Regions from separate parts of the Vibrio pelagius genome, predicted to be linked through region 1. Evidence: predicted binding sites of a transcription regulator. Region 1 holds the regulator's gene; each other region holds the start of a gene.

Region 1 (4,860 bases):
CAATATAAGAAGAAATCCTGCAATAGTGGCGAAAAAATCATCCAAACTGGTTGATCCTACCTAACAGATTCATTACTATACTGCGCCTTAAAGGTATGGCTTCATCACGTTTTCGTGAGGTGCGGTGTCTTTATTTCTTTTTAAACTACGTGTGGTGTGCGGCTTAGAATCGTATAGCGACACGGCCTACTTGAGGTTATCCCATGAAAGCTGGAATCCACCCAGAATACAAAGCTGTAGCAGCTACTTGCTCTTGCGGCAACACATTTGAATTCAACTCTACTCTAGGTAAAGAGTCTATCCACCTAGACGTATGTGACAAATGTCACCCATTCTACACTGGTAAGCAACGTATCGTTGATACAGGCGGCCGTGTAGATCGCTTCAACAAGCGTTTCGGTGCTCTATCTAGCAAGAAGTAATTCTCGCTTAGTAGACATGAAAAAGGACACTTCGGTGTCCTTTTTTGTTATCTGGCATTTAGTAATTTCAACTGGGCACTGGTCTTATTAGTAGTGAATTCTCGTTTTTTAGTGAGACAGGGGGCTTTACCACCTAGGAACTTTGAAGTACATCCATTAATATAAAACGGATTCCCCCAATAATAATACTCTAGGAAACCTACACCCATGTCTGATGACACTCTCCAACCTCAATCTGAAGAACTATCACCTCAAGAACAATTCCGTCAGCAAGCTCTTGATTATCATGAGTTCCCAATTCCTGGCAAAATTGCCGTTGAACTGACAAAATCTGCAAATTCTGCAGAAGATCTGGCCCTTGCTTACAGCCCAGGTGTGGCTGAGCCAGTTCGTGAAATCGCACAGAACGTGGATAACGTTTACAAGTACACAGGTAAAGGCAACATGGTTGCAGTTATCTCTAACGGTACGGCGATTCTTGGCCTAGGTAACCTAGGTCCTATTGCTTCTAAACCAGTAATGGAAGGTAAAGCGCTACTGTTTAAGCGTTTTGCAGGTTTAGATTCTATCGATATTGAAGTAAAACACCGCACAATCGATGAGTTCGTAGATACAGTAGCGAACATTGCCGATACATTCGGTGGCATCAACCTAGAAGACATCAAAGCACCAGACTGTTTTGAAATTGAACGCCGTCTAATCGAGCGTTGTGATGTTCCTGTATTCCACGATGACCAGCACGGTACTGCGATCGTAACAGCTGCGGGTATGTTGAATGCGATTGAGCTTCAAGGTAAGAAGCTGGAAGAGTGTAAGATTGTTTGTTTGGGTGCAGGTGCAGCGGCAGTTGCATGTATGGAACTGCTGATCAAGTGTGGCGCGCAGCGTGAGAAGATCTACATGCTAGACCGCAAAGGTGTGATTCACACTCGTCGTGACGATCTGAACGAATACAAGCAACTGTTCGCGAACAACACTGACAAGCGTACTCTAGAAGATGTGATTGAAGGTGCAGACCTATTCCTAGGTGTATCAGGTCCTAACCTGCTACCAGCAGAATCATTGAAGCTAATGGCTGACAAGCCGATCGTATTCGCCTGTTCTAACCCAGATCCAGAAATCAAGCCTGAGCTTGCTCACGAAGTTCGTAGCGACCTTATCATGGGTACTGGCCGTAGTGATTACCCGAACCAAGTCAACAACGTTCTGTGTTTCCCATTCATCTTCCGTGGTGCTCTTGATGTTCGTGCAAGCGAAATCAACGATGCAATGAAGCTAGCGGCAGTGGAAGCGATTCGTGAACTTGCAAAAGAAGAAGTACCTGCAGACGTACTAAAAGCAGCAGGTGCTGATGCACTTGAGTTTGGTAAAGGCTACATCATTCCTAAGCCAATGGATCCACGTCTATTGCCTCGCGTGGCAAAAGCTGTGGCTCAGGCGGCGGTTGATTCAGGTGTGGCTCGTATCGAGATGCCAGCAAACTATATGGCATAGAAGCATATGGCATAGAGACTGGATGGCGTAATCGTCATTTAGTAGAGCGAAGAGAATAATAAAAAACCGACTCATCTGGAGTCGGTTTTTTTATGCCTTAAACTCATGCTGGATGATTTCGGCAATCAATATGGCTCAGCTAAAGCGAATCAAATGTTGAAGGTAGTGACTGAGTTATGATTATTCTTCGTCAAACGCTTCGAACTCAATACCCATCTCTGTCATCAGCTTTTTCACTTCGGCTGGGATATCGTCTGGGCGGTCTTTACGTAGGTCTTCATCTGTTGGTAGAGGCTGACCAGTATATGCATGCAGAAAGGCTTCACACAGTAGCTCACTGTTTGTTGCATGGCGCAGGTTGTTAATCTGGCGGCGGGTACGCTCGTCAGTTAGAACTTTCAGTACCTTTAGAGGGATAGAAACTGTAATTTTCTTTACTTGTTCGCTTTTCTTTCCATGCTCAGCATATGGGCTTATGTATTCACCATTCCAGTCGGCCATTGCGTACCTTCATCACTTTAGTTGTTAGATTAATTTAATAGGGGGGATTTTAGCGGGATTTACCGCCATAAGCAAAGACATATAGACGTCTAGAAGTGTTGACGTCTCATTCTTATGAAAGTAAAGTGAATCACATATATCTAACACAGCCGCCAAACCCCGACAAGCTGCTGTGATTCTCAGACGCCAAAACCTGTAAGGAAACACCTATGAGCAGCCGGAAACCAGCAACCATCGCCGTACGTACTGGTATCGAGTCAGACACTCAACATCATGCCGTTGTTCCACCTATTTATCTGTCGACTAACTATGGTTTTCCCGCTTTTGGTGAAGTGCCTAAGTATGATTACACTCGCTCAGGTAACCCAAACCGTGGCTTATTGGAGACTGCTCTGTTTGAATTGGAGTCTGGTATGGGGGCCGTTGTGACCAACTGTGGTACTTCTGCATTGAACCTTTGGGTTTCCGCTTTCCTTGGTAGTGATGATCTGATTGTGGCGCCACACGACTGCTACGGTGGTACTTACCGCCTTTTCAATACTCGTTCACAAAAGGGTGACTTTAAGGTGCTGTTTGTCGATCAATCGGATCAAGCTGCATTCGATGCTGCGATCGCACTCAAGCCTAAATTGATCTTGTTGGAAACGCCATCAAACCCACTGGTGCGTGTCGTCGACATTGCAGAAACCTGCCGTAAGGCAAAAGAGGTAGGTGCGCTGGTGGCGGTGGATAATACCTTCTTGACTCCTGTGTTCCAAAAGCCTCTAGAGCTGGGTGCTGACTTCGTTATCCACTCAACGACTAAATACATCAATGGACACTCAGATGTGATCGGCGGCGTAGTGATTACTAAGACCGAAGAGCACGCTGAAGAGCTGGCTTGGTGGGGGAACTGCATTGGTGCTACGGGGACACCATTTGATAGCTACATGACGCTACGTGGTATTCGCACACTAGGTGCGCGTATGCGTGTGCATGAAGAGAGCTCTCGTGAGATTCTAACGGCGCTACAGAAACAACCTTTGGTTGATACCATTTATCACCCGAGCCTGCCTGAGCATCCAGGTCATGAGATTGCGAAGAAGCAGCAGTCCGGTTTTGGGTCTATGCTGAGCTTTGAATTTGCTGGTTCTTTCGAGGCACTTAAGCTCTTTGTTGGTGAACTAGAGCTGTTTTCATTGGCAGAGTCTTTGGGTGGTGTTGAGAGCTTGATCTGTCACCCCGCTTCAATGACACACCGCGCAATGGGCGAAGAAGCTTTAGCGGAAGCGGGTGTTTCTCATCAGCTTCTGAGACTCTCAGTCGGCCTTGAAGATGCAGAAGACTTGATTGCGGATCTTGAACAAGCCTTTGCTAAAGCGCAGCAGTTCATCGATAACGGGGAGAACAAGTAATGGCTAACTTTCGCCAATTGCATAAATTTGGTGGTAGCAGCTTGGCAAACCCTGAGTGCTATCAGCGTGTAGTCAGTATTCTCAAAGAGTACTCTAGCGAAACAGACTTGGTAGTGGTGTCTGCGGCAGGCAAAACCACGAACCGATTGATCGAATTTTTAGAGGCGCTGGATAAAGATGGACGTTTGGCTCATGAGTGTCTGCAATCTCTGCGTCAGTTCCAACTCGAGTTGGTTTCAGATCTGTTAGAGGGCGAAGTAGCAGAGCAGTTAACCACAACTCTACAAAGAGAGTTTACGGCTTTAGGTGAATTAACCGCGCCATTAAATGAGGCACAAAAAGCGGCTGTGCTAGGTCATGGTGAAGTGTGGTCGTCTCGCTTACTAGCGGCGCTTTTATGTCAGAGTGATCTCCAAGCTGTAGCGCAAGATGCACGAGATTTTCTGCGTGCCGAAGCGGGTGCTCAGCCAGAGGTGGATCGCGCTCGTTCATACGCATTGATTAAAGAGTCTCTTGCGCAACACGCTCATTGCCGTGTCGTGATTACCGGCTTTATGGCGCAAAACAGCGCGGGTGAAACGGTGCTTTTAGGTCGTAATGGTTCGGATTACTCAGCGACGGTGATTGGCGCACTAGCGGAAGTCGATCGCGTGACGATTTGGAGTGATGTGGCCGGTGTGTATAGTGCTGACCCGAGATTGGTCTCTGATGCTTGTTTGCTGCCTTTGCTGCGTCTTGATGAAGCAAGCGAGCTAGCACGTTTGGCAGCGCCAGTGCTACACAGCCGAACCCTGCAGCCTGTTGCTCAGAGCGCAATGGATCTTAGCCTACGTTGCAGCTATCAACCGGAATCGGGTTCAACTCAGATTGAGCGCGTCTTAGCATCGGGTCGCGGCGCTAAGATCATCACCTCTCTGGACGATGTACTACTGATTCAGCTTACCTTTGGTCACGGCCATGACTTTGAGCGCCTTGAGAGTGAGGTGCTTGAGGGACTTAAGCGTGCTCAGCTTGAGCCACTAGCTTACGAGCTGCAAGCGGATAAACAT
Region 2 (4,860 bases), 610 kb from region 1:
GGCTCAAAGGTATCATTATTCATGATCATCAGATCTTCACCGAAGTACTGAACCAAGTTAGCTATGCGCTCAATGAAGTCGGTTAGAAACCGTTGGTATTCACCCTTCTTAAGATCAACGAAGGTCATCACATACCGCGTATCTTTCTCAATAGCGAAGATGATGGGTTTACGTTGAACTCGGACTACATGCACCAACCACTCACAGAGCTCTTTTGGAGTACTGCCATCATTTTCTTTCAAGTAATCAGTATCATCAGCTATTAACTTGCATGGAGCAGGGGCTATTGGTGAGAACTCTCTTCCTTTTCGAGTCACGGTGAAGAAATCACTAGCTGCTTTAGTACAGTTGAAAATTAACATGATTCTCTGTTTTAGTTTCTTAATTTGTTCCAGATTAAAGACCATTTGAATAAATGCAACTACAGACAATGTGTAAATGACTTTGGAGCATGAATTTTGTTAGTAGTATCTGGTATCACGTTTGTCGCTGACATCGTTAATTACATCTAACGATAAACGACCTCACAATCTACGAAAGCTTAGTTTGGACTGGAGGGGAAGATTTTGATAGCAACGGTATAGAGGCTACTTAGGAGCAGCCTCTATGTAGGGTCGGAGTGTTATTTGTTTAACTCTTTTTCTGCGAGTTTAGCTTTCTCAATCATTGGTGTAATCGTTGAGCCTTGAATTAAGATTGAGAACACCACAACTGAGTATGTCATGACTAGAATGATCTCTTTTACATCAATCAGTTTGTCTTCGATGACCCAGATACCTGATGGGATAGATAGAGCCATTGCAAGTGCTAAGCCACCACGTAATCCACCCCACGTGAGGATGTTAACTGAGCACGGGTTATAGCTTCTAAAGCGCTTAAAGCCAATGTATGATAAAAATACACTGAGGTAACGCGCTCCTAGTACTAACGGTACAGAGAAAGCCATTAAGATCCAGTCTTCTTTATGGAATTCAAAAAGCAGCATCGACATACCGATCAGTAGGAATAGCACGCCATTTAGAAACTCATCGATGAGCTCCCAGAAGTGGTCTAAGTGATCTTCACTCTCTTTTGAGAATCCGATAAAGCGTGTCCAGTTGCCAATCATAATACCTGATACGACCATAGCTAATGGGCCCGATACATGAAGCACTTCTGCAAACGCGTATCCGGCGGTTGGGATACCAATCGTTAGTAACAACTCCATAGAGTGATCGTCGGTATTGCTGATTAAGTAGTGGAATATAAGCCCCAATACGAAACCATAAACAATCCCACCAATCGCTTCTTGAATAAATAGCATCGTTACGCTGCCCACTGTTGGAGCTTCGCTACCAAATGCGATAGTAAACAGAGTGACAAAGATAACCAGACCGAAACCATCATTGAACAGTGACTCACCTTCAATTTGGGTTGAAATACGTTTTGGGGCATTGAGTTTCTTAACAATCGCTAAGACTGCAATCGGGTCAGTCGGAGAGATAAGAGATCCAAACAGTAAGCAGTAGATAAGATCAAACTGAATGCCGATAACTTGGCAAAATCCGTAAAGCGCAAACCCAATGAAAAAAGTCGAAAATAGAGTCGCTCCTAACGCGAGCACAGTAATTTCCCATTTCTGATCTTTGAGGTTAGGGAGTTTAATCCCTAGCCCACCTGCAAATAGTAGGAAACCTAAAATCCCTTTGAGTAGAAAATCTTCGAAGTTGATACTCGCCACTGTCTCTGAAGCGATTTCAGACAGCTGAAACCAATCGTTTTGACCAGCAATCAGGATAATTAGTGAAAGCATCATCGAACCAGCAGTAATAGCGATTGTGGTTTGCATCTTTCCTATCTTGCTGTTTACAAACGCTATCAACATAGCGGCTGCAGATAAAAAGCAAAGTGTGTAGTAGACCGACATTGGATTTCCGATATGTAACAAAATATGAAAATGAATTTTCGTCCTCTATCGCTTAAATAGCAAACGGTTTTTTGTCATAGATTAGTTATCAATTTCTCCGTTTAGACGTCTAGACTCCTTTTTAATGTGTGATAGGATGGAGTGATAATTAAAGGAATGAGGCTGTACTGTGGGAAGTAATGTAAAGCAACAGATCGAAGCTCAGTTAGAGCAACGAATTCTATTGATCGATGGTGGTATGGGCACCATGATCCAGAATTATAAACTGGAAGAGCAGGACTATCGAGGTGAGCGCTTTGCCAATTGGCATAGTGATCTTAAAGGCAATAACGACCTTTTGGTGCTTACTCAACCTCAGCTTATTAAGGACATACATTCGGCTTACTTAGAAGCTGGCGCAGACATCCTTGAAACCAATACCTTTAACGCAACTACCATTGCGATGGCTGACTATGATATGGAAAGCCTCAGTGAAGAGATTAACTTTGCTGCTGCTAAGTTGGCGCGTGAAGCTGCTGATGAGTGGACTGCAAAAACACCTAACAAGCCTCGTTACGTAGCTGGCGTGCTTGGCCCAACGAACCGTACTTGTTCGATTTCCCCTGATGTAAATGACCCTGGCTATCGAAATGTTAGCTTTGATGAGTTAGTGGAGGCTTACTCCGAATCAACTCGAGCGCTGATTAAAGGTGGTTCTGATCTGATCCTGATTGAGACCATTTTCGATACTCTAAATGCTAAGGCTTGTGCATTTGCCGTTGATACTGTGTTCGAGGAGTTAGGGATTACTCTTCCAGTCATGATCTCAGGTACTATCACAGACGCATCAGGTCGAACGCTTTCCGGTCAAACAACAGAAGCTTTCTACAATTCATTGCGTCACGTTCGCCCACTGTCCTTTGGCTTGAACTGTGCCCTTGGGCCTGATGAACTGCGACCTTATGTCGATGAGCTTTCTCGCATTTCAGAAACCTTTGTTTCAGTTCACCCTAATGCTGGTCTTCCTAACGCATTTGGTGAATACGATCTCTCTCCTGAAGATATGGCCTCTCATGTAAAAGAGTGGGCGGAGAGCGGCTTCCTAAACCTAATCGGTGGTTGTTGTGGCACCACTCCAGAACATATTCGCCATATGGCTAATGTGGTCGAGAACGTTAAGCCGCGAGCTTTACCTGAGTTAGCTGTTTCATGCCGCCTATCAGGGTTAGAGCCCCTCACCATCGACAAAGACACCTTGTTCGTCAATGTTGGTGAGCGTACCAACGTTACTGGTTCTGCTCGATTCAAGCGTCTAATTAAAGAAGAGCTTTATGACGAGGCTCTGGAAGTTGCTCGTCAACAAGTTGAGAATGGCGCACAAATCATCGATATCAACATGGATGAAGGCATGCTAGATGCTGAGGCGTGTATGGTGCGTTTCTTAAATCTATGTGCGTCTGAACCTGAGATCTCTAAAGTGCCTATTATGGTCGACTCTTCGAAGTGGGAAGTCATCGAAGCGGGCCTGAAATGTATTCAAGGCAAGGGCATCGTTAACTCCATCTCTTTAAAAGAAGGTAAAGAGAAATTTGTTGAGCAAGCTAAGCTGATTCGCCGTTATGGTGCTGCGGTTATCGTGATGGCTTTTGACGAAGTCGGTCAAGCAGAAACCCGTCAGCGTAAGCTAGAGATTTGTACTAACGCATACAATATCTTGGTGGATGAAGTTGGTTTCCCACCGGAAGATATTATCTTCGACCCGAACATCTTTGCTGTTGCGACCGGTATTGAAGAGCACAACAACTACGCGGTTGATTTCATTGACGCGGTAGCAGACATCAAACGCGACCTTCCATATGCGATGATTTCAGGCGGTGTTTCTAACGTATCGTTTTCTTTCCGTGGTAACAACTACGTTCGAGAAGCGATTCACGCGGTATTCCTGTATCACTGTTTCAAGAACGGTATGGACATGGGTATCGTTAATGCTGGTCAGCTTGAAATTTACGATAACGTCCCAGATAAACTGCGTGAAGCGGTAGAAGATGTTGTTCTTAATCGTCGTGATGACTCGACTGAGAGATTACTAGATATCGCTGCGGAATACGCTAATAAAGGTGTTGGTAAAGAGGAAGATGCTTCCGCACTCGAGTGGCGTACTTGGGCGGTTGAGAAGCGCCTAGAGCATGCACTTGTCAAAGGTATTACTGAATTTATCGTCGAAGATACTGAAGAAGCTCGTTTGAATGCCAGTAAGCCATTAGAGGTCATTGAAGGTCCCTTGATGGATGGCATGAATGTTGTGGGTGATCTGTTTGGTGAAGGTAAGATGTTCCTTCCTCAGGTAGTTAAGTCAGCGCGTGTAATGAAGCAAGCCGTTGCACACTTGGAGCCTTTCATTAACGCTTCTAAGCAAGCTGGTTCTTCAAACGGTAAGATTTTGCTCGCTACCGTAAAAGGCGATGTTCACGATATCGGCAAGAACATTGTGGGCGTGGTACTGCAGTGTAATAACTACGAGATTATTGACCTTGGAGTGATGGTTCCTTGCGAACAGATCCTAAAAGTCGCTAAAGAAGAGAATGTCGACATTATCGGCCTATCTGGCCTAATTACTCCATCACTCGATGAGATGGTGCATGTCGCTAAAGAGATGGAACGTTTGGATTTCGATTTGCCACTGTTGATTGGTGGTGCAACAACTTCCAAGGCGCATACTGCCGTTAAGATTGAACAGAACTACAAGAACCCTGTGGTGTATGTGAACAACGCATCACGAGCGGTTGGGGTATGTACGTCTCTATTATCTGATGAGCTTCGCCCGGCGTTTGTTGAGAAGCTAGATTTGGATTATGAGCGTGTCCGTGATCAGCACAACCGTAAAAAGCCTCGCACTAAGCCGGTAACGTTAGAGCAAGCTCGAGCGAATAAAGTGGCTATTGATTGGGAAAGCTATACGCCGCCAGCTCCAGCTA
Region 3 (4,860 bases), 460 kb from region 1:
GACCATAAAGCGGTGGTGAAATGGCAAACGGAGTGGCAGGCGTGTGATGAAATTCAGATGGCTGGTGGCTGTCGTGCTGAACATGCAGCACTGCATGAAATTTGCGATGCTGACAGTGTGCTGTTCAAGCGCGGTTGGGATCTGCGAGGCCGTTTAGAGTACTTGTCAAAAGTACCGACATATTACTATCAGTATCGAGTCGGTGGTAAAAGTCTCGCAGATGAACAAGCCAGAAAGTGCCCGAAGTGTGGTGGTGAATGGCTGCTTGATGAACCGCTTCACGATATCTTCCATTTCAAATGCGACGACTGTCGTATCGTTTCTAATATGTCATGGGATCATATTAAGTAACTTTTTCAATTGGCTGGGGGTGGAACGCCAATCGTAGTAAAGGTTAATCAAAGCTACCTATAAAAAAGGGCTGACATCATGTCAGCCCTTCTTAATTGAGGTAAGCTCAAAGCGTGGATTACCAGCCTTTTACTACGCCGCCTTGGAATATGTCAGATGCTGCGTTGTACACTTCTTCAGTTTGGTACGCTTTTACGAAGTTTTGAACGTTCTCTGCGTTTAGGTTCTCTTCACGTGACACAATTAGGTTTACGTATGGAGACTCTTTACCTTCAACGAAAACACCATCTTTTTGTGGAGTTAGGTTGATAGAGCTTGCGTAAGTGGTGTTGATGATAGATAGCGCTACGTCATCCAGTGAACGTGGAAGTTGTGCTGCGTCTAGTTCAACGATAGTTAGGTTCTTTGGGTTACCTACGATGTCACGCACGGTTGCAAGAAGGCCAACACCGTCGCGAAGTTCTAGTAGACCTTGTTGCTCAAGAAGCAGTAGAGAACGACCTAGGTTTGTTGGATCGTTTGGTACCGCGATACGTGCACCGTCTTGAATCTCGTCAACAGAAGTCACTTGCTTAGAGTAACCTGCAATTGGGTAAACAAATGTGTTGCCCGCGATAGTAAGCTTGTAGCCACGGTCAGCAACTTGCTGGTCTAGGTATGGCTTGTGCTGGAACGCGTTGATGTCGATTGAACCGTCATCTAATGCTGCGTTTGGTGTCACGTAGTCAGTAAAGGTGACAAGTTCAACGTCTAGACCGAACTTCTCTTTTGCAACTTTAGCCGCAACTTCTGCTACTTGAGCTTCTGCGCCTGCCATAACACCGACTTTAACTTTTGATGTGTCGATCTCTTTTTCGCCACAACCAGATAGCACGAGCGCTGATGCCGCGGCTGCGATAGCAAGTAAGCTTTTTAGACTGAATTTCATAATAATCTCCTTTTAATACATCTTTTTATCTGTGATCAACACGGCGAACAATCGAGTCACCAATGGATTGAATGATTTGAACTAGAACGATCAGCATCACCACAGTGACAGCCATAATCGTTACATCATAGCGGTGGAAGCCATAACGAATCGCTACGTCACCGAGACCACCACCGCCCACGGTACCAGCCATTGCAGAGTAGCTCACTAGAGTGACTAGTGTGATGGTTACTGAATTGATAATAGTGGGTAACGCTTCAGGTAGCAGAACTTTTGTGATGATCTGCGTTGGTGTTGCGCCCATAGATTGTGCTGCTTCAACAAGCCCGGTTGGTACTTCTAATAGCGCTCCCTCAATAAGGCGAGCCACGAATGGGATTGCGCCAATAGTCAGAGGAACAATCGCTGCTGTTGTACCAATAAACGTACCGATCAGTAGTTTAGTCAGTGGGATGATAGCAACCATCAATACTAGGAAAGGTACAGAACGCCCGACGTTCACTATTGCGCCAAGAATTTTGTTTAGCTTGGTGTTTTCTAACAAACCCCCTTTTTTAGTGGTGTGCAGAATAACGCCAAGTGGAATACCTACAGCGAAACCGACGATGCCAGCTACTGCGACCATGTAGAGCGTTTCCCAAGTCGCGCCAAGTAGTAGGTTTCCGTTAAGACTTAACCAATCTGTGATTTCATTAAAGGACATAGCCAAGTACCTCTACTTTTACATTGTGTTCACGTAGGAATTCGATTGCTGCGTTGTCGTCTGCTTCTGTACCGAAAAGTTCAGCGACCATCATGCCGAACTTCACGCCACCGGCGTAATCGAGGTCGGAGCTTAAAATGCTAACGTCGATGTTGAACTTGCGTGCGATTTGAGTCATTAGCGGAGCATCAACGGTGGCGCCAGTAAACTCAAGACGGACCAGAGGGTAGCTACCTTCAACGCGCGTTGTTTGCAGTCTTACTTCGTAGTCTTCTGGAATAGAAAGATCGAGCGTTGAGCGAATGAATTGATGCGCCAGTTCTGTTTTAGGGTGAGCAAAAATGTCGCCAACAGTGCCTTTTTCTACCAGCTCACCACCTCCGATGATTGCCACTTCATGACAAATGCTTTTCACGACATCCATCTCGTGAGTAATCAATAGCATAGTGATGTTTAGCTTGCGGTTGATCTCTTTAAGTAGCTCAAGGATAGATTGAGTCGTTGCCGGATCTAGTGCGCTGGTCGCTTCATCACACAGCAGGACTTTAGGATCAGACGCCAGTGCACGAGCAATCGCGACACGCTGCTTTTGACCACCACTTAGGTTTGATGGGTAGCTGTCGCGCTTATCTGCGAGGCCAACAAGCTCAAGCAGTTGGCTCACTTTCTCTTCGATGATTGCCTTGTCTGTACCAGCAAGCTCTAGCGGCAGTGCCACATTATTGAATACGGTACGAGAAGAGAGCAGGTTAAAGTGTTGGAAAATCATACCGATGTTACGTCGTGCTTCACTCAACTCTGACTTGCTTAGCTTTGTGAGGTCGACGCCATCAACAATCACTTCACCTGAGGTAGGTGCCTCTAGCATGTTCACGCAGCGGATCAGCGTACTTTTACCTGCACCTGATGAGCCGATAACGCCAAAGATCTGACCTTGAGGGATGTGAAGATTGATGTCTATTAAGGCGTTGATCTCTTTCGCGCCTTGATAGAAAACCTTGTTGACTTGATTCACTTTAATCATAAATAAACCTGTAACGGTGAACAGAATAATATGTTGATAGTTTGTTCGATTTACAGACGATGCTATGGCGTTACGTGATCTAAGTCAATAGATATTTTTACGTCTAGACGTCTAAACGTAAAAATATCTATATCAAGTACTACAATTAGCAGGTGATGAAGCTACTAAAGCGTGCAATAATTAGTGATTAATAGAGAGTTGATTGAGAACCAAATTTTGTCAAAACCGGCTGTATTTTTAGATCGTGATGGCGTAATTAACGTTGACCACGGCTACGTGCATGATGAGCATGATTTCGAGTATATCGACGGCGTCTTTGAAGCAGCAAAAGCCTTCAAAGACATGGGATACCTTTTAGTATTGGTCACCAACCAGTCAGGTATCGCTCGTGGTATGTTTAGCGAAGACCGCTTTCTATCTTTAACTCAATGGATGGACTGGAATTTCGTCGACAATGGCGTAGAGTTAGATGGTATTTACTACTGTCCACATCATGCAGAGCACGGTATTGGCGAATATAAGCAAGATTGCGATTGTCGCAAGCCCAAGCCTGGAATGTTCATTTCGGCGCGTGACTTCTTGAAGATTGATATGGCGAAGTCAGTCATGATCGGCGACAAAGCGGAAGACATGATGGCAGCAGAAGCTGCAGGTGTTGGCACTAAGGTGCTCGTCAGAACGGGTAAACCGGTTACAGAAAAAGGTGAAGCCTTAGCGAGCGTAGTCCTCGATAGCATTGCAGACGTGCCTGCTTACCTGAAGCGTTAATTCAACAACAACAGCAGTTGGGTTGTTTTTTAATCGAAAGGGATGTTTATGAAGAGACAGTATACCGTTTGCCTATTTACATTGGCAGCACTGATGGGATGTTCTCAATCTGAGGTGGTAGAGAAAGATATCTCCAGTGGTGAATACATGACTTACCAGTGCGAATCTGACCAAACATTTGATGTTGCTTACGGTGACGGGCAAGCGGTTCTTCGACTGCCTGATAACCAATATCGCCTTAAACACGTGGTGTCTGCTTCTGGTGCTAAGTATATTAGTGATGCCGAAACCACGGAACAGATGGACGCCATCACCCTGTTTACCAAAGGCGAACATGCTCGATTGGAACTTGGAAGAGTGACTTACCGCAACTGCCGTATCCAATAATCAATCAATAACGACAAGTCACGGAAAATCCGTTACTTGTCGTTTTTCTATCAATAACTTTATAAGACTCGATGCAAAAAAAACTCACTATTCTTGATATCGCAAAGCTCTCAGGTGTTGGAAAATCAACGGTTTCCCGTGTTCTCACTAATGATCCTAAAGTGAAGCCAGAAACACGTGAAAGAGTAGAAAGAGTGATTCAGGAGTCGGGTTACACTCCCTCTAAATCAGCGCAATCGATGCGTGGCGGCAGCCAAAAAGTGGTTGGTGTGATCATCTCTCGTCTGGATTCTCCGTCTGAGAACAAAGCCGTAAGTACGATGCTCGAAGAGCTGTATCGCGCTGGTTATGATGTGGTGATCATGGAGAGTCTGTTCGATCGTGAGAAAGCCAATGAGCATCTTCAAGTTCTTAAGCAGCGTAATGTTGATGGCATTATTGTATTTGGCTTTACCGATTGTGATATCGAAGCCATCGAATCGTGGGAACACCGCGCAGTTGTGATTGCATTAGATACTGAGAACGTCACCTCGATTAACTACGATAACCAACAGGTGATTGGCAGTGCCCTTGCTTACTTGCAAGAGCAGGGCTTATCCGAGATCGGCTTTATCGGTGTTGATCCTAGTGACAAATCGACGGGTGAATTACGTCTGAACGCCTATCTGAATTGGTGTAGTGACAACAACATTAAGCCAA

The links. Region 1 encodes MetJ, which represses methionine synthesis genes. Its sites were predicted from a motif close to TTAGACNTNTANANGTCTAA; they were not measured.
Region 2: metH (methionine synthase) is a predicted target of MetJ. The motif match lies at 2,008-2,027, and genes of this name have one in related genera.
Region 3: metN (methionine ABC transporter ATP-binding protein MetN) is a predicted target of MetJ. The motif match lies at 3,102-3,121, and genes of this name have one in related genera.

Annotation. Positions count from the first base shown of each region.
Region 1 covers NZ_AP025503.1:2,915,507-2,920,366, reverse strand. The annotation lists gene rpmE (50S ribosomal protein L31) at 204-422, shown strand; gene vsple_RS12990 (malic enzyme-like NAD(P)-binding protein) at 630-1,916, shown strand; gene metJ (met regulon transcriptional regulator MetJ) at 2,097-2,417, opposite strand; gene vsple_RS12980 (O-succinylhomoserine (thiol)-lyase) at 2,627-3,811, shown strand; gene vsple_RS12975 (bifunctional aspartate kinase/homoserine dehydrogenase II) at 3,811-4,860, shown strand, end outside.
Region 2 covers NZ_AP025503.1:339,220-344,079, forward strand. The annotation lists gene vsple_RS01595 (DUF6933 domain-containing protein) at 1-362, opposite strand, end outside; gene vsple_RS01600 (cation:proton antiporter) at 623-1,906, opposite strand; gene metH (methionine synthase) at 2,076-4,860, shown strand, end outside.
Region 3 covers NZ_AP025503.1:2,456,989-2,461,848, reverse strand. The annotation lists gene vsple_RS10720 (Zn-ribbon-containing protein) at 1-351, shown strand, start outside; gene metQ (methionine ABC transporter substrate-binding lipoprotein MetQ) at 470-1,279, opposite strand; gene vsple_RS10710 (methionine ABC transporter permease) at 1,305-1,982, opposite strand; gene metN (methionine ABC transporter ATP-binding protein MetN) at 1,972-3,006, opposite strand; gene gmhB (D-glycero-beta-D-manno-heptose 1,7-bisphosphate 7-phosphatase) at 3,223-3,774, shown strand; gene vsple_RS10695 (MliC family protein) at 3,823-4,161, shown strand; gene treR (trehalose operon repressor TreR) at 4,233-4,860, shown strand, end outside.